3 regions of the Lentzea sp. NPDC051208 genome follow, and region 1 is predicted to be linked to each of the others. Evidence: riboswitches for the same ligand, from Rfam matches in the RefSeq annotation. Region 1 holds a riboswitch; each other region holds the start of a gene.
The links. Region 1 has a riboswitch for S-adenosylmethionine ahead of thrC (threonine synthase). Riboswitches for the same ligand answer to the same signal wherever they lie in the genome.
Positions count from the first base shown of each region.

Region 1 (6,040 bases):
GGACATGAAGTACCTGGTGGACCGGCACAAGGTCGCGCCCGACTACAAGACGGCGATCGCGATGAGCGTCAACGCCGGTGTGGACATGGCGATGGAGCCGTCGAACGCGGCCGAGTTCACGTCGTTGCTGCTGGCGAACGTGCGTGACGGCTCGGTGTCGCGCGGGCGGATCGACCAGGCCGTGCGGCGGGTGCTGAAGCTCAAGTTCGACCTCGGCCTGTTCGAGAAGCCGTACGTGGACCCGGCCAAGGCCGACGGCAACGTGGTGAACGTGGATCGCTCGCTGGCTCGCCAGGCGGCCGCCGAGGGCACCGTGCTGCTGAAGAACGACGGCGTACTGCCTCTTCCCACCTCTGCCAAGAAGATCGTCGTGACCGGTGAGACCGCGGACGACGTGCGTCGTCAGCTCGGTGGCTGGACCGTCGAGTGGCAGGGCGTGCCGGACGACTCGCCGTTGCCACCGGCCGCGACCGTGCTGACCGGTGTTCGCGAGGCTGTTCCCGGTGCGTCCGTCGTGCACGCTCCGACTCAGGCCGCGGCGGTGGCTGAGGCGGACGGCGCGGACGCGGTGGTCGTCGTCCTGGGTGAGAAGCCCGGTGCGGAGGGCCCGGCCGACACGGAGAACCCGGTGCTGACGGCCGAGCAGCAGGCGTGGGTGGACGCGGTGCAGGCGACCGGCAAGCCGGTGGTCGTGGTGCTGCTGACCGCGCGTCCGCAGGTGCTCGGTGCGGCGGCGGACGCGAACGCGCTGGTCGCGGGCTGGCTGCCGGGCAGCGAGGGTGGCCGGGCGATCGCCGACGTGCTGTTCGGCGCGGTGAACCCGAGCGGCAAGCTGCCGATCTCGTGGCCCAAGGCGCTGGGCGACCCGACGCTGACCTACGACCAGCTGCCGGGCGCGAACACGTCGGCGGGGGCGAAGTACGACCCGCTCTACGCGTTCGGGCACGGGCTGTCGTACACGTCGTTCACGACTTCGGGGACCTCGGTGTCGGTGGACCGTTCGAACGGCGTGGTGAAGTTCACGGTGGCGAACACCGGTACGCGTGCCGGCACCACGGTGGTGCCGGTCTACGTGCGCCAGCCGGCCTCGCCGGTGCTGACCCCGGACGCCCGCCTGGTGGGTTTCACCCGCGTGGAACTCGCTGCGGGGCAGTCGAAGCAGGTCGAGGTGTCGTTCAAGCTGTCGCAGCTGGCCCTGACCGTCGGTGACGTGGACGGCGACGGACGGCGTGAGGTCGCCCGCGGTGGCTACGAGGCCGTGGTGGGCGCCGATAAGGCCACTTTCACGGTGCGCTGAGCTGGCCTGATATCCTTCGTCGTCGTGAACGCGCGGCTCTCCGCCGTGGAGGAGACCTGGTCCTCGTGACCAGTGCCGACCAAGCGCGCCACGAACCCCGGTTTCGACAAGAAGGGTGATGTCGCATGGCGAACATCAAGTCCCAGCTCAAGCGGATCAAGACCAACGAGAAGGCTCGCCTTCGCAACAAGTCGGTCAAGTCGTCCCTGAAGACGGCCATCCGCAAGTTCCGCGAGGCTGCCGAGGCCGGTGACAAGGCGAAGGCCCTGGAGCTGCTGCAGGACGCGTCCCGCAAGCTCGACAAGGCCGCCACCAAGGGCGTCATCCACGCCAACCAGGCCGCCAACAAGAAGTCGGCGATGGCCCTGCGCGCGAACTCCCTCGAGGGCTGATCTCGCTCGTAGCGCTTCGAGCTTCTGCAAAGGGCTCCACCTCCTCCGGGAGGTGGAGCCCTTCCGCATGTGGCCCCGGGCACGGTAGGCGTAGCTCCATGGAATCGCTTCCGCGGATCGACTTCTTCGAGCTGCACGACCTCGACGGCACCCCGCCCGTGCTGCGGACCCTGCACACCGAGTCGATCATGACGATCTACCACCTGACGGACGCCGCGCGCGAGTACTCAAGGCCGCTGGCGCTGGCGTTGCGGTCGGGCGCGGACCACCGGATCGTCGACCTCTGCGCGGGTTCGGGCGGGCCGGTGCCGCTGATCCAGCGGCGGCTGCACGCGCAGGGCGTCCACACCCAGGTCACGCTGACGGACCTGGTGCCGAACGTGCCCGCGTTCGAGCGCGTCGCCGCTCGGAACCGGCGTCGGCTGCCCGACCCGTGCTGCTCGGTGGACCACGTGCCCACGTCCGTCGACGCCACGGACTGCCGGCTGGAAGGGACGCGGACGATCTACGGCGCCTTCCACCACTTCCCGCCCGCGCTGGCCGCGCGCATGCTGCAGAACGCCGTCGACACCCGGCAGCCCATGGTCGTCGTGGACACCAAGCGGTCGTGGCTCTACGTGCTCGTCTTCCCGTTCTTCCTCACGCTGGCCGTGCTGCTCGCGGCGCCGTTCCAGCGCAACTCCCCGCCGCGGTACCTGCTGCGGCTGGCGCTGACCTACGTCGTGCCGGTGCTGCCGTTCATGATGTTCTTCGACAGCGTCGTGTCGTTCCTGCGCATGTACGGGCGCGCGGAACTGCGGCGGATCGTCGACGGCCTGCGCGGCACCGAGTCGTTCGAGTGGACGATCGGCGTCGAACCCGGCTTCACGGGAGCCCAGTACCTGATCGGAATCCCGCGCCGGGAGTGATCCGGCGGAGGTTCAGCGGCGGCTGTGCGCGGCCACGATCCGGAGCACGGCGCGCTCCAGCGCGTAGTCGGCGTCGGCCGCCACGCCCTTCACGTCGGCGTTGAGCCCCGCGACCACCTGCATGGCGTCGGCGAGACCCGACTGGTCCCAGCCGCGGGACTGGGCCTGCGCCTTCTTGATCTTCCACGGCGGCATGCCGAGCGGTCCGGCCAGGCTGAACGGGTCGGCGCGGCCCACCGCGGACACCCGCGCGACCGTGCGCACCGCGTCCGCCAGCGCGTCCGCGACCAGCACGTGCGGCACGCCGAGCTGCATGGCCCAGCGCAACGCCTCCATGGCGCCCGCCCTGTCACCGACCACTGCCTTCTCCGCGACGGCGAAGCCCGTCACCTCGGCCTTGCCCTGGTGGTAGCGGCGGATCTCCTCGACCGTCACCTTGCCGTCGGTGTCGGAGACGAGCTGCGACGAGGCCGCGGCGAGCTCGCGCAGGTTCGTGCCCACGGCGTCGATGAGCGTGGCGACGGCTTCGGAGTCGATCTTGCCGCCCGCGCGCCGCACCTCGTTGCGCACGAACGCCTCACGCTCAGCCTGCTTGGTGACCTTGCCGCACTCGGTGACCGCGGCGCCGGCCTTCTTCAGCTGTCCGGGCAGGTCCTTGGCGGCCTTGCTGCGGCCACCGCCCGTGTGCAGGACGACGAGCGTGACGCCGTCCGCGGGCGCCTTGACGTAGGAGAGCACCATGTCGGCGACCTCCTTGCTGATGTCCTGCCCGTTCTGCAGAACGATCACGCGACCCTCCGCGAACAGCGACGGACTCACCAGTTCAGCCAGCTCGGGAGGCGTGAGATCAGTCACCTGGACGCGGGTCAGGTCGGCGGTCGGATCGACCTCTCGTGCGGCCTCGAGAGCCGCCCGAACAGCACGTTCGACCAGCAACTCCTCCTCGCCGACGATGAGGTGCAGTGACTCCGGTGCGCTCACGCTCCGCATCCTCCCACGTCCCGGATCGTGGACGTCTGTGGATGCGCGACGGACTGTTGCCGTAGCTTGGTGACCACAACTGAACACCGCTCATCCAGAGGGGCAGAGGGAACGGCCCGAAGAAGCCCCGGCAACCGGCGTCAGCGCCATGTGCAGAGCTCTGTGCTCAGCACCACGCAGACGATCACGGTGCCAATTCCGACCCGTTCGATTTCGCGGGAAAGATGAGGAGATACCTCGCGATGACTGCTGTCACTGTGCCCACGAGCACAAAGTTCGACCTCGGCCCTGCCCGGGCACTGCTGTGCCGGGAATGTGGGAACGAAACCCCTCTCGCTCCTGAGTACGCCTGTCTCGAGTGTTTCGGGCCGCTGGAAGTGGCCTACGACTTCGGGAAGATCCGGCGCGAGGACATCGAGGCCGGCCCCAGGTCGATCTGGCGCTACCGCGGCCTCCTCCCCGTTCCGTCCACTGTGGAACAGCACCCGAACACCGATCCCGGCGGCACCCGCCTGGTCGAGGCCCACAACCTCGCCAAGGCCCTGGGCGTCCGCAAGATCTGGGTGAAGGACGACACCGGCAACCCCACGCACTCGTTCAAGGACCGCGTCGTCGGCGTCGCGCTCGCCGCCGCCCGCGAACTCGGCTTCAAGGTGCTGGCCTGCCCGTCCACCGGCAACCTGGCGAACGCCGTCGCCGCGGCCGCCGCCCGTGCGGGCTGGAAGTCCGTCGTTCTCGTTCCCTCCAACCTCGAGCGCGCCAAGATCCTCATGAGCGCCGTCTACGAAGGCGCCCTGATCGCCGTCGACGGCAACTACGACGACGTGAACCGCCTCGCCCAGGAACTCGCCGCGGAGAACGAGGACTGGGCGTTCGTGAACGTCAACGTCCGCCCGTACTACGCGGAAGGCTCGAAGACGCTCGGCTACGAGGTAGCCGAGCAGCTCGGCTGGCGCCTGCCCGACCAGATCGTCGTGCCGATCGCCTCCGGCTCGCAGCTCACCAAGGTCGACAAGGCGTTCCGCGAACTCGGCCAGCTCGACCTCGTCGAAGCCACGCCGTACAAGGTGTTCGGCGCTCAGGCCACCGGCTGCTCCCCGATCTCCGCCGCGTTCAAGGCGGGCCACGACGTCATCCGGCCGGTCCGCCCGGACACGATCGCCCGCTCGCTGGCGATCGGCGCCCCGGCCGACGGCCCGTACGTGCTCGACGCGGTGCGCCGCACCAACGGCGCCATCGACGACGTCACCGACGAAGAGGTCGTCGAGGGCATCAAGCTGCTCGCCCGCACCGAGGGCATCTTCGCCGAGACCGCCGGCGGCGTGACCGTCGCGACGGCGAAGAAGCTCTTCGAGTCGGGCCAGCTCGACCCCGACGCCGAGACCGTGCTGCTGATCACCGGCGACGGCCTCAAGACCCTCGACGCACTCGGCGACACGGTGGGCCCGCGCGCGACGGTTCCGCCGTCGGCCGAGGCCGTCATCAAGGCGCTGGGTTAATCACCGCCGATCCATCACCTCCTCCGGCTCGGGGACGCACTCGCGTCTCCGAGCCGTTGCACGTCTGATCCCTGGGCCTGCGGGGCTCACAGGGAGATCGCGTCCGTCTTGAGCCAGCCCGTGCGCGGAAACCGTTGCAGGCCCTCCACCACGTGCGGCCCGACCGGCTCCACGGTCGCGCGCCACGCCACGATCCGTTGCGGCCATGGGGCTTCCGCCTTGAGCGCGTTGTAGTGGTAGTCGTGCCAGACGTCCGGCGCGACCCGCAGAGCGTCGTCGAACACGTGCTCCGACACGAGGTCGTACGCCTCCTCCGGTGTCGCCGCCTTCGTCGGCGGCAGCACGTAGGTGGTCGCCGCCTTGTGCGTGACGGCGCGGGTGCCGTCTTCGAGCGTTTCGCAGATGTAGTAACCGAAATCGGGTTTCAGCTCGTCGTGCGGCCACGGCGTCGCCGTGTAGTTCGTCTGCCACAGTGCCCACGCGAGCCCCGGCGTGCCGCCGGGAATCGGGTAGCGCGCGTTGAACAACCTGACCCAGACCATCTCTTCTCCTTCGTGCGATTCGGTTTCCCGGCAACACCGCCAGGTCGCCGTCCTTGTCCGTGCGCAACACCAACGCACCTTCCGTCCGCAACACGTCGATGACGTGCGGACTCGGGTGCCCGTACCTGTTGCCCGCGCCGACGCTCACCAGCGCCACCCGAGGCCGCACGGCCTCGAGGAACGCGGGCAGCGAGTACCGCGAACCGTGGTGCGGCACCTTGAGCACCTCGGCACTCAGGTCCCGCTCCCCCAGCAACGCCGCCTGGCCAGCCAGCTCGACATCACCGGTGAGCAGCACCCGGCCCGCCCTCGTGTGCGCTCTGAGCACGAGCGAGTAGTCGTTCACCGTCGTGTTCTCGGCCTCGGCGATCGGCGGCCGCCTCGGTCCCAGCACCTCCAACTCCAGTCCCGGCAAGGCGAA
Region 1 covers NZ_JBFBAW010000006.1:472,839-478,878, reverse strand. The annotation lists gene AB0M48_RS17800 (glycoside hydrolase family 3 N-terminal domain-containing protein) at 1-1,297, shown strand, start outside; gene rpsT (30S ribosomal protein S20) at 1,423-1,689, shown strand; gene AB0M48_RS17790 (class I SAM-dependent methyltransferase) at 1,788-2,597, shown strand; gene holA (DNA polymerase III subunit delta) at 2,610-3,587, opposite strand; SAM riboswitch class I at 3,666-3,809, shown strand; gene thrC (threonine synthase) at 3,821-5,077, shown strand; gene AB0M48_RS17775 (DNA internalization-related competence protein ComEC/Rec2) at 5,078-6,040, opposite strand, start outside.

Region 2 (6,040 bases), on a different contig from region 1:
TGCAGGTTGACCTTGGCCGGGACGCGAACTGTGACCGGGGGAGGAACGACTGCGAGCACCATGTCAGCGTACGGGCGTTCTGGGGTCCCGGACTCCTCCCCCGGTCACTGTCACGGTCAGACCGGGATGACCGAGCCGCTGAACGTCTGCTTGATGTAGTCCTTGACCTGCTGCGACCCGAGGAGTTCCGCCAGGTCGCGGACGCGCTTGTCGTCCTTGAGCTCGGCGCGGGTGACCAGGCCGTTCGCGTTCGGGTTGCCCTCGGCCTTCTCCAGCGCGAGCGAGTCGGTGGCCGGCTTGAGGCCCGCGTCGATGGCGTAGTTGCCGTTGATCACGGACGCGTCGGTGTCCTCCAGCGACCTGGGCAGCTGGGCGGCCTCCAGAGGAACGAACTGCAGGTTCTTGGGGTTCTCCGCGAGGTCGCGCACGGTCGGCTGGTCGACGGCCTTGAGCTTGATGAGGCCGTTGGCCTCCAGCAGCTTCAGGCCGCGGGCCTCGTTGGTGGCGTCGTTGGCCACCGCGATCTTGGCCCCGTTCGGGAGCTCGTCGAGCTTCTTGGCCTTCTTGGAGTACAGGCCGAGCGGCTCGACGTGGACGGGCTGGACCCACTCGACCTTCGCGCCGCTCTCCTTGGTGAACGTCTCCAGGTACGGGACGGTCTGGAAGTAGTTGGCGTCGAGCGACCCGTCGACCAGCGCCGTGTTCGGCTGCACGTAGTCGGTGAACTCGACGACCTCGATCTTCAGACCCTTCTGCGCGGCGAGGTTGTCGGCCACGTACTTGAGGATCTGGGCGTGCGGGACCGGCGAGACGCCGACCTTCAGCGTGTCGGACGCGCTGCCACCGCCGGACGAGCAAGCGGACAGAGCGGCCAAACCGGTCAAAGCTACTGCGATCAGGGCAGCACGAATACGCATGACGTTCCTTTTGAGAAATTGCTACGGGTCAGACCGAGGCGTGCCGGCGCCGGTCGGACGCACGGGCGGCACGGGTGAAACCGAACTGGATCACGGTGGTGAGCACGGCGAGCCACGCCACGGTGCTCCACAGGATCCGGTCGTTGAAGCGCTGGTAGCCCTCGCGGATGGCCAGGTCACCGAGGCCACCGCCACCGATCACGCCTGCCATCGCCGAGTACCCGATCAGGGCGATCACGGTGACGCCGATGGCGTTGATCAGCGCGGGCAGCGACTCGCGGATGAGCACGCTGCGCACGATCCTCAACGTCGAGGCACCGGTCGTGATCGCGGCCTCGACCACGGTCACGTGCACCTCGGACAGGATGTTCTGCACGAGCCGCCCCACGAACGGGATCGCTCCCACGGCCAGCGGCACGATGACCGCCGTGCTGCCGATGGAGCCGCCGACGATGAGGCGGGTGACCGACGTGAGCGCGACGAGCAGCACGATGAACGGCATCGAGCGGCCCAGGTCGGTGACGAAGCTGAGGATCCTGTGCACGGCGGCGTTCGGCCGCAGCCCACCCTTGGCGGTGAGCTGCAGCCAGACACCTACGGGAACTCCGAGAACTGTGGCGATGACGGTCGAGACGCCGACCATGTAGAGCGTCTCGCCGGTGGCCTCGACGAGGAAGCTGACGACGTCGGACCAGGGTGTTGCAGACCTCACGCAGCTACTCCCTGGGGGCCCTTCAAGGACCTCTGCACGGAGCCGCCGGCCTCACCGATCCACTCCAGAGCGGAGTCCGAGCGCTCGCCGTTCAGGCCGAGCCGGAACCGCGCGACGGGCGTCTCGCCCAGTCGCGTGAGGCCGCCACCGACGATGTTCAGCTCGACGCCGAACCGGTGCGAGGCCTCGGGCAGCAGCGCGCCGACCGCGGCGAACCCGACGAGCACGACGTCCGCGACGCGGTCGTAGCTGCTCTCGTTGATCGGGTTGAGGTCGACGGCGGGCAGCAGCGCACTGCTCGTGCGGCTCGCGACGTCGTTGACCAGGTCGAGCACCTTGCCGTGTTCGACGACGCGGCCCTGCTCCAGCACGGCGACGTCATCGCAGATCTTCCGGACCACGCTCATGTCGTGCGTGACGACGAGCACGGTCACACCGAGCTCAGCGCGCGCACGGTCGAGCACGGTCAGCACGGAACCGGTGGTCTCCGGGTCCAGCGCGGACGTGGGCTCGTCGGCGAGGAGCACGGACGGGTTGGCGGCGAGGGCGCGCGCCACGGCGATGCGCTGGCGCTGCCCGCCGGACAGCTGGTCGGGGTACGAGGCGGCCTTGTCGGTGAGCCCGACGAGGTCCAGCAGCTCGCCCACACGGGTGCGGCGCTGCGGTCCGGGGACGCCCGCGGACTCCAGCGGCAGCGCGATGTTGCCGGCCGCCGTGCGCTGACGGAGAAGCGAATCCCCTTGCGGCACAACGCCGATCTGTCGGCGAGCGGCCCTGAGGGCCGACCCGTCGAGGCTGGTGATATCGGTGCCGTCGACGCGGATCGCCCCGGAGTCGGGACGCTCCAGCAGCGCGACGCAACGAGCGAGCGTCGACTTGCCGGCGCCACTCGGGCCGACCACGCCGAGCACGGTTCCGGCCTCGACGTCGAGGGTCACGCCGTTGAGGGCACTGACGCCCTGGAAGGACTTGGTGAGGTTTTCGACAGTGATCACGTCTGCTCCACGGCTGCGCGCGACGGCACACAGTCCGTTCGTGGCGGACGTGCGCGGTCGAAGGTTCTGCTCAGGTGTGTGCGCCACTCGTTGAATGAGTGCGCGTCAGAGGACTTTGAGAAGGCGCCCTAGACGAGTTGGCGACGACATGCAGAAGACGAGCGACGGCACTGGTCGATGACTCGACGGCGCGTCAGCATTCGCACGGTACCCATGGTGCTCCTCCATCGGTCCTGGCGTTAGCACCTGCCCGCATCCAGCGGGTGGTTGCTGCGACGTCGTAGAGCCAGGTCTCTCAGTCGCTCCGGATGGCAAGTAGCAGTCAACCGGACGGACGTTCGGTTGCGCAAGCCAAAACCGGATTCGTTCGACAGATCACACTGTTGGCCGAAGGATCCCCGGCCTAGACCTCAGCGATCCGGATGAAGTCGATCACGCTCAGCTGCTCGCCCCGAACCTGGGGATCGATGCCCGCTTTCGCGAGCAGTTCGTCGATGTTCCCCGGGTTACCGGCCCAGCCCCTGAGCGCGGCCCGCAACGTCTTGCGGCGCTGGGCGAACGCGGCGTCGACGATCTGGAAGAGCTTCTTGCGATCCACAGTGGACAGGGGCTTTTCGTGACGCTGGAAGGAAACCAGACCGGAGTCCACGTTGGGCGCGGGCCAGAACACGTTCTTGCCGACCGCGCCGGCCTTCTTCGCCTCGGCGTACCAGGCGAGCTTCACGCTGGGCACGCCGTAGATCTTGTTCCCGGGCTTGGCGGCCATGCGGTCGGCCACCTCCGCCTGCACCATCACCAGACCCTTTTGCAGGCTGGGGAGTTCGGCCAGCAGGTGCAACACCACCGGGACCGCGACGTTGTAGGGCAGGTTCGCGACGATCGCGGTAGGTTGCGCCGGCAGGTCTTCTTGGGTGACTTTCATGGCGTCCTTGAGGACGACGTGGAGCTTGCCGGCGTTCTCCGGGTCCATCTCGCTGACCGTTTGCGGGAGGCGGTGTGCGAGCGGGGGGTCGATCTCGACCGCTACGACCTTGCTGGCGTTGGGGAGCAGGGCGAGGGTCAGGGAGCCCAGGCCCGGGCCTACCTCCAGGACGACGTCGTCCGGGGTCAGGCCGGCCGCGGCGACGATCTTGCGGACGGTGTTGGGGTCGTGCACGAAGTTCTGGCCCAGCTTCTTGGTCGGGCGGATGTCCAGCTCTGCGGCTAGACGGCGGACTTCGGCAGGACCCAGCAGGCTCACTTGGGCATTCTCGCAGGCTTGGTGGCGGAGGGCTGGGCTGGGACCTTGCTGGTGGGCCTGTGGTGGGGTGCCGGGGTCGGCTTGCGTTGGCCTGTCGCGTTCCAGCGGGGCGGATCGCCTGCCTTGCGGGTGGTCGCCTTGCGAGGGGCCGGAGTTGGGCAGCGCGCGGGTCGGCTTGCGTTGGCCTGTCGCGTTCCAGCGGGGTGGGTCGCCAATGCGCTCAGGTCACCTTGTGTGGGTGGTCGCCCAGGCAGGACCGGGCCGGTGCCGGTCATCGCCGCTTCGCGACGATAGCGATTGGGGCTTGACCTTGAGCCTCTGGCGGGATGCTGGACGGCCGGAAAAGGCCGGGCTGAAAAGCGCCCGGCCGTGCCCGTGAGGGGAGCATCCCGCCCCCTCAAGGTCAAGCCCCAATCGCAGTGCGGTGGTCGCTTCATTACCGCTTGACCAGCAGACCAAGGTTCACACGCCTCGGCTCCGCCATTGCCGCTGGCGACAGGTGGCTCGGCTCCGCCGTTGCCTGTTGCGTGCGGAGGGACGCCTCGGCTTCGCCATTGCCGTGGGCGGGAGGGTGGGCTTGGCTCCGCCGTTGCCCTGTGCGCTGGGGGGGACGCCTCGGTTCGCCATTGCCATGGGCGAGAAGGTGACCGGGCCGCCGTCGCCCTGCGCGATGCCTGCATGCCGCATCTCGCCCGCCATGTGCCACCGTGCCCTGCCACAGCCCGTCCGATGCTCGCCGCTACCCGCCCTGCCGCGCCCCAATCGCTGCCCGGCCACTCCCGGCCCAGCCGAACCCTGTTCGGTGCGCCGGATCTCGACGCGAGCGACCCCGGCAACGACGAAGGCCGCCCGTGGCGAACCAGGGCGGCCTCAGTCAGGGGGACGGGAAAGAGGTTTACGGCAGGCCGAGCTTCGCGCGGCAGCCCGGCCACGCGCCGTACGTGCCGCCTGCGCGGTCGCGCAGCTTGGTGGCTACCGCGATCTGCTGTTCGCGGGTTGCCTGGTGCGGGAGCGAGGCGTAGGCCTGGCCGCCGTGTGCTGCCCAGGTGCTGGCCGAGAACTGGAGGCCGCCGTAGTAGCCGTTGCCGGTGTTGATGGCCCAGTTGCCGCCTGCTTCGCACTTGGCGAGGCGGTCCCAGACTTCGCCGTCGGGCAGCGGCTTGGTGCCCACGGTGATCTTCTTGGGCTTCGGCTCCTTGGTGATCTTGCCGCCGATCTTCTCGCGGCTGATCTCCTTGCCGTTCTTCACCGTCACGCGGTAGGTGCTGGTCTGCTCGCCCGGGGTGCCGGGGTCGGTGACGGTCTGCTGGCCCGCGGTCATGTTCGGGTCGTTGGTCTTCTCGACCGGCGGGGCGACCGGCTCGTTCACGTTGATGACCGTGACGCCGGTGCGGGAGATGTAGATCTCGGCGCCCGTGGCCAGCTTGACGTCCGTGCCGGAGGCGACGGCGTCTTCCGGGCCGAGGGAGAGGTTCTCGCTCTTGAGCAGCTCGTCGACGGTCAGCGCGGTCGTCTTGACCTCGCGGACCGGGTTCGCGCCGTCGAACAGCTTGACGTTCTTGAGGGTCTTGACCTCGACGCTCATGCCCTCGAGCGGCACGTCGTGCGAGCCGGGGGCCGACATCCAGGCGCCTTCGAGCGGCACGCCGAGCTGCTTGGCGGCCTCCTCGACGGTGACGGAGCGGACCCAGTCCTCGCGGGCCTGGCCGTCGATGCTCATCTTGAGCAGCCGGCCGCGGTCGAGGCTGATCTTGCCGCCGTCGGAGATCGGGGCGTTCAGCGACGGGGACAGGGCGTCGTGCTCACCGACGACGATCCCTTCCTCCGCCAGGACTTCGCCGACCGTGCCTTCGTAGGAGTGGACGGTCTGCATCGCGCCGTCGACCTCGACGGTCAGCGACTTGTCCATCGCCATGGCGGTCACGCCGCCACCGGAGATCGACACGAGGACCGCGGCGACGGTGCCCTTGAGGAAGCGGCGCTTCCACGTCGAGGCCGCCTTGACGAGGACCTGCGGGTCGTCGAGCTCTTCGTCCTCCGACGGGAGGACGAGCGGCGGCATGATCGTCGTCTCGGCGTTGATGAGACGGATCAGCTCGTCGACGTCGACGTTGGCCGAGGCGAGCAGGTCGTCGGCGTCCGGGCCGAGCACCTCGAGCACGTCCGCGGGCGTGAT
Region 2 covers NZ_JBFBAW010000005.1:141,493-147,532, reverse strand. The annotation lists gene AB0M48_RS13545 (4-(cytidine 5'-diphospho)-2-C-methyl-D-erythritol kinase) at 1-62, opposite strand, end outside; gene AB0M48_RS13540 (MetQ/NlpA family ABC transporter substrate-binding protein) at 117-917, opposite strand; gene AB0M48_RS13535 (methionine ABC transporter permease) at 946-1,629, opposite strand; gene AB0M48_RS13530 (methionine ABC transporter ATP-binding protein) at 1,626-2,624, opposite strand; SAM riboswitch class I at 2,846-2,939, opposite strand; gene rsmA (16S rRNA (adenine(1518)-N(6)/adenine(1519)-N(6))-dimethyltransferase RsmA) at 3,028-3,858, opposite strand; gene AB0M48_RS13520 (transglycosylase family protein) at 4,760-6,040, opposite strand, start outside.
Region 2: another riboswitch for S-adenosylmethionine. It lies ahead of AB0M48_RS13530 (methionine ABC transporter ATP-binding protein); the one in region 1 lies ahead of thrC (threonine synthase).

Region 3 (6,040 bases), on a different contig from region 1:
TGCACGACACCCTGACGCTCGGCGGCTCCGGACGTGGCGACGCGGTGGCCACCGGCGAGGAGCCCGCCGACCACGGTCGGCCCGGTCCAGCCCGGCGACGGGTGCACGGCGACCCCGACGGGCTTGTCGACGACGATGATGTCGTCGTCCTCGTGGATGATCTTCAGACCTTCGACGGGGATCGCCTGGACGGTGACCGGCTGCGGCGGCGCCGGCAGCGTGATCTCCAGCATCGACCCGGCCGTGAGCCGGTCGGACTTGCCGACGACCCGGCCGTCGACCAGCACGTCGTCGGCGTCGGCGATGGACGCGATGACGGTGCGGGACAAGCCGAGCAGCTTCGCGAGACCGGCGTCGACGCGCATGCCGTCCAGACCGTCGGGAATGGGCAGCGTTCGGTATCCGCTCACGCGGGGCCTCGACCTTCTTCTTCTTGCAGAACCTGCTGAAACTACCAGGAGCGGCTACTTCGACTCCTGCAGACCGTCCTGCTCCACGAGCGGCTCGGCGTTCTTGTGGACGGTGCCGTCGTAGTCGTGCTGCAGCAGCGACAGGACGATGATCGTCACGCCACCGCCGACGATCGCCATGTCGGCGACGTTGAACACCGGCCACACCTGGCCGTACGGGTCGAACAGCGACAGGAAGTCGACCACGTGGCCGCGCATCGGGCCCGGCTCGCGGAAGAGCCGGTCGGCGAGGTTGCCGACGGCACCGCCCAGCACCAGGCCGAGGCCGACGGCCCACTTCGGGGAGCGGAGGTTGCGCGAGATCCAGACGATGAACCCGGCGACGCCGAACGCGATCAGCGCGAGGATCCACGTCATGCTCTCCGCCATGCCGAACGCGGCGCCGGGGTTGCGGACGAACGTCAGGTAGAGCACGCCGCCGAACAGCTTGATCGGGTCGGCGCCCTCGAGGAACGCGACGGACACGACCTTGGTGAGCACGTCGAGGGCCAGCACGCCGGCCGCCAGGATCGCGAGGATCTTCGTCCTCGGTTCCGGCAGCGAGCCGGAGATCGAACCGGAGATCGAGAACTCGTCCTCGTCCTCCGCCTTCGCGGCGGAGGCCGCGGGTTTCTCCCCCGCGTCCGGCTCCTCGGCCACGATCGCGGGCGTCGCGACCGTCTCCGGGTCGCTGACCTGCGCTTCCGCCGGCTTGTCAGCGACCTTCCCGGAGGCTTTCTCCTCGGCCTTGGACTCGTCACTCACCAGGTCATTGTCCACTACAGGGACTACGCGAGGAACGGCGGCAGGGTTCGGTTGTCGTCCTGCGGCACCCAGCGGCCGTCTCGCTGCTCGTAGGTCCACTTCGGACCTTCGGTCACCAGGGTGCGCAGCGCCGCGATCAGACGATCGACGTGCTCCGCCGTCGTGCCGAGGCCGATCGACGCGCGCACGGCACGTTCCTCGTGCGATCCGGCCTGCTTGACCAGACGCCCCACGATCACGTGCGCGCAGAACGCGCCGTCGCGCACACCGATGCCGTACTCGGCGGACAGCGCCGCCGCGAGGAAGCCCGCGTCGAAGCCGGAGATCGTGAAGCTCACGACGCCGACCTTGTCCGCGTCGGCCAGGATCGCCAGCTCGCGGAAGCCGGGGATGGTGCGCAGGCCGTTCTGCAGGCGCGTCAGCAGTTCCTGCTCGTGCGCGACGGTCTGCTCCCAGTGCCGCGACAGGATCTCGCAGGCCGCGGCCAGCGCGTGCACGCCGACGACGTTCGGGCTGCCTGCCTCGTGCCGCTCGGGCACAGCGGACCAGGCCACGCCGAGACGGTCGCCGTGGTCTGTCACCTTCGACGTGGCACCGCCGCCGACCAGGTACGGCTGGGCCTGCTGCAGCCAGTCCGCGCGGCCGACCAGCACACCCGCGCCGAACGGCGCGTAGATCTTGTGACCGGAGAACGCGATGTAGTCGACGCCCAGCTCACGGGCGTTGATCGGGCGGTGCGGGGCGAGCTGCGCGGCGTCGAGCGCGATGCGCGCGCCGTGGCGGCGGGCGACCTTCGCGAGCTCGGCGACGGGCCACAGCTCCCCCGTGACGTTGGACGCCCCGGTGACGATCACGAGCCGAGGGCCGACCGGGGCGGCGGCCAGAGCCCGGTCCAGTGCGACAACAAAAGCGGCAGCAGCACCAGACGCAGTATTTGATTCTTCGGCGAGAGCGGAAACGCGCTGGACGTGGGGACCGCGCCACGGCAGCAGCGCCGCGTGGTGCTCGCTGTCGAACAGCACGACGGCGGTGTTCTTGGGAACGCTGCGCGCCAACAGGTTCAGCGAGTCCGTGGTGTTGCGGGTGAAGACGACGGCGTCGGAGGAGTGCGCGCCGACGAACCTGCGGATGCGGTCGCGGGCCTGCTCGTAGACGCGGGTCGAGACCTGCGAGGCGAACCCGGCGCCGCGGTGCACGCTGGCGTACCAGGGCAGCAGCTCGTCGACGGCGTCGCGGACCTCCTGAAGACAGGGCGCCGACGCCGCGTGGTCGAGGTTGGCGTAGGTGACGCGCTCTCCGGTGACCAGGGGAACACGCAGGTCGGTGCCGACGACAGCCGGAACGGAAGTGGTGGTTCCAGGGGTGATCGCGAGCGTCATCGAGCTGCCTCCGAGGCCAGGGGCCCCAGCGAAGGCCCGCGCTTGACCGGCGCCCCACGCGCCGGACCAGGTCCTCACCAAGGGCACCCCACCGCGGTTGGAGGGTTGCCGGCCAGCAAGCTTGGGCTTGACGCTGGCTCTCATGACCTGCCGACGACGTTAGCGGAGGGTGACACTTCCGTCGACACCCGATCACATGGTGAGAAGCCTCGGAGACCGACTAATCGCCGGTCTCGCCCTTCCACCTGGCGTAGCGGCCGGCCCTGTCGACGGCCCGTACACGCCGCTCAGCAGCGTCACGCGCCTCTTCGGTGGTGACGATGAGCAACTGGTCCTCCGTCTGCAGCCTGGTCGTTGGTTGTGGCGTGAAACTCTTCCCCGAGCGCACCACGAGGCTGACCGTGGCCCCGGTCGGCAGCCGCAGTTCGGACATGTAGACGCCGTGCAGCTTCGACCCGCGCTGGATGTGCACCTGCAGCAGTTCTGCCCCCAGCTCGTCGAGCGGCGAGGCGTCGACCTGGACCTCCTGCGCCTCCCCTGCCTTCACCAGCCCGAGCCGCCGCGCGAGGAACGGCAGCGTCGTGCCCTGCACCACCGTCAGCACGATGACCAGCAGGAACACCACGTCGACCAGCTCGCGGGCGCCCTCGACGCCCTGGATCAGCGGGATCAGCGCGAACACGATCGGCACCGCGCCGCGCAGCCCCGACCAGGAGAGGAACGCCTGTTCGCGCCAGGGCACCTTGAACGGCAGCGAGGCGAGGACCACCGACAGCGGCCGGGCCACGAACGTCAGCACCACGCCCGCGACCAGCGCGGGGAACAGCACGTCGAGCAGGCGCGACGGCGAGGCGTAGAGGCCGAGCAGGACGAAGAGCCCGATCTGGGCGAGCCAGCCCAGGCCTTCGGCGAACGAGAGGGTGTCGGCGCGGTGCGGCAGGCGGGCGTTGCCCAGGACCAGCGCGGCGACGTACGTGGCGAGGAATCCGGAGGCGTGCAGGAGGTCGCCGGCCGTGTAGGCCATGACGCACACCGCCACCGTGGCGAGCGGGTACAGACCGGTGGAGGGCAGCGCCGCGCGTCTGAGCCCGGCCCCGCCGAGATAGCCGAGGGCCACGCCGATGAGCGCGCCCGCGCCCAGTTCGTAGATCACCAGCAGTGGCGCGGTCCAGGAGATCTGGTCCGAGGAGGCCAGCAGCACCACGGCGATGTAGACCGGCGCGTCGTTGAGGCCGGACTCCAGTTCGAGTGCGCCCGTGAGCCGTGCGCCGACACCCAACGAGCGCAGGACGCTGAAGACGGCGGCCGCGTCGGTGGACGACAGGACCGCGCCCCACAGCAACGCCATCCGCCAGTCGAGGCCCAGCAGGAAGTGCAACGCCGTTCCGGTCACCGCCACGCTCACCGCGACGGCCACTGTGGACAGTGCGACGCCCAGCCGCAGCGAGGACTTCACCGCGCTCCAGCGGGTGGTGATGCCGCCCTCGGTCAGGATCAGCACCAGCGCCGCGATGCCGAGGGACTGGGTGAGGTCGGCGTCGTCGAACCTGATGCCGACGACGGACTCGCCGAGGACCACGCCGATGCCCAGGTACAGCAGAAGTGAGGGCAGCCCGAGCCGGGTCGACACCCGCACCGCGATCACGGAGATCAGCAGTACGGCCGCGCCGATGCCCAGAACGACCGTGACGTCACCCACCTGGACCATTCTGGTTGATCACCACCGATTCCGACGAATCCGACGATCGCCTCTACCGGGCTCATGCACGGAGGAGCATGTTGATCAGTGGCTCAATCCCTAACCCTGCACGGAGTTGAACCATGAGGATCCTGATCGCGCTGGCGGCCGCCTTGATGGTGACCGGAGCGACCACCGCACAGGCGGCGGCACCCGCGGCTCTCGTCGCACCGAACATCAACGTCGCGAACGTCCAAGCACACCTGAACCAGTTCCAGTCGATCGCCAACTCCAACGGCGGCAACCGCGCCCACGGACGACCGGGGTACCTGGCCTCGATCAACTGGGTGAAGAGCAAGCTCGACGCGGCCGGCTTCACGACGCGCGTCCAGTCGTTCACCTACAACGGCGCCACCGGCTACAACCTGATCGCGGACTACCCCGGCGGCGACCTGAACAACGTCGTCATGCTGGGCGGCCACCTCGACAGCGTCACGGCGGGCCCCGGCATCAACGACAACGGCACGGGCTCCGCGTCGATCCTGGAGGTCGCCCTCCAGATGAAGGCGACGAACTTCCAGCCGACCAAGCACGTGCGGTTCGGCTGGTGGGGTGCGGAGGAACTCGGGCTGCGCGGCTCGACGTTCTACGTGAAATCCCTGTCCACCAACGAGAAGTCGAGGATCAAGGCGTACCTGAACTTCGACATGACCGGTTCGCCGAACCCCGGCTACTTCGTCTACAACGGCTCCGACCGCCAGCCCCCCGGTTCGGTGGCATTGCAGCAGCGGCTGCAGGAGGGCTTCACCTCGATCGGCGTCCAGACCGAGCTGACCAACGTCGGCGGCCGCTCCGACCACGCGGCGTTCGCACAGGAGGGCATCGCGACCGGAGGCACGTTCACCGGCGCCGAGCAGACCAAGACCGCGGCCCAGGCTCGGAAGTGGGGCGGTACGGCCGGCCAGGCCTTCGACCGCTGCTACCACCGCTCCTGCGACACGACGTCCAACGTCAACGCCACGGCGCTCGACCGCAACGCGGACGTGATCGCCTACGCGTTGTGGGCGACCGCGGCCTGATCTGACTTCTGCGTGAGCACCTGCACGGCCTCGTCGAGCACCGGTTCGACGAGGCCGGGCAGGGTCGCCCACATCTGCACCTGCCCCAGGTAGAGGCTGAACGCGATGAGCGCACGCTTCTTCGCGTGCTCCTGGTCGAACCCGAGTTGCTCGAACAACTCGGTCAGGTAGCCGATCCTCTTCACGGTGACGCGCTGGAGGACCGGAGCGATCACCTCGTTGCCCGCGCCAGCCTGCAACGCCATCTCCACCGACCCCTTGCGGGTCTGGTCGAGCACCACGGTGAACAGCGTCCTGAGCTTCTCGTGCGGGGTCCTCCCGGACTCGGCCAGCTCGATGACCTTCTCGGTGTGCTCCCGCTCCCACCGCTCGACCGTCGCCTTCAGCAACGCCTCGCGGTTCGGGAAGTGGTGGTAGACGCTCCCCTTCGTGGCCCCGGCCCGCGCCGCCAAGGGCTCGATCGCGACGGCCTGAAGCCCGCCTTCGGCCAGCGCTCTCAGCGCTATCTCAGTCCAGTCGTCACGATTTCGCCGCACCACACTTCCGTACGCTAGCGTACGTTCCAGGAACATACGGCAGCGTATGGAGGGGATGCACATGATCAAGAACGTCCACACCCGCGACCTGGGCGTGCCCGCAGGCCCGTTCGTCGAGCGCATCCAGGAACTCTGGCCACCCGCCTGGGGCAAG
Region 3 covers NZ_JBFBAW010000009.1:1,360-7,399, forward strand. The annotation lists gene AB0M48_RS22385 (RluA family pseudouridine synthase) at 1-365, opposite strand, end outside; gene lspA (signal peptidase II) at 465-1,214, opposite strand; gene AB0M48_RS22395 (aminotransferase class V-fold PLP-dependent enzyme) at 1,238-2,593, opposite strand; SAM riboswitch class IV at 2,627-2,741, opposite strand; gene AB0M48_RS22400 (potassium/proton antiporter) at 2,814-4,292, opposite strand; gene AB0M48_RS22405 (M28 family metallopeptidase) at 4,415-5,350, shown strand; gene AB0M48_RS22410 (TetR/AcrR family transcriptional regulator) at 5,323-5,886, opposite strand; gene AB0M48_RS22415 (SRPBCC family protein) at 5,948-6,040, shown strand, end outside.
Region 3: another riboswitch for S-adenosylmethionine. It lies ahead of AB0M48_RS22395 (aminotransferase class V-fold PLP-dependent enzyme); the one in region 1 lies ahead of thrC (threonine synthase).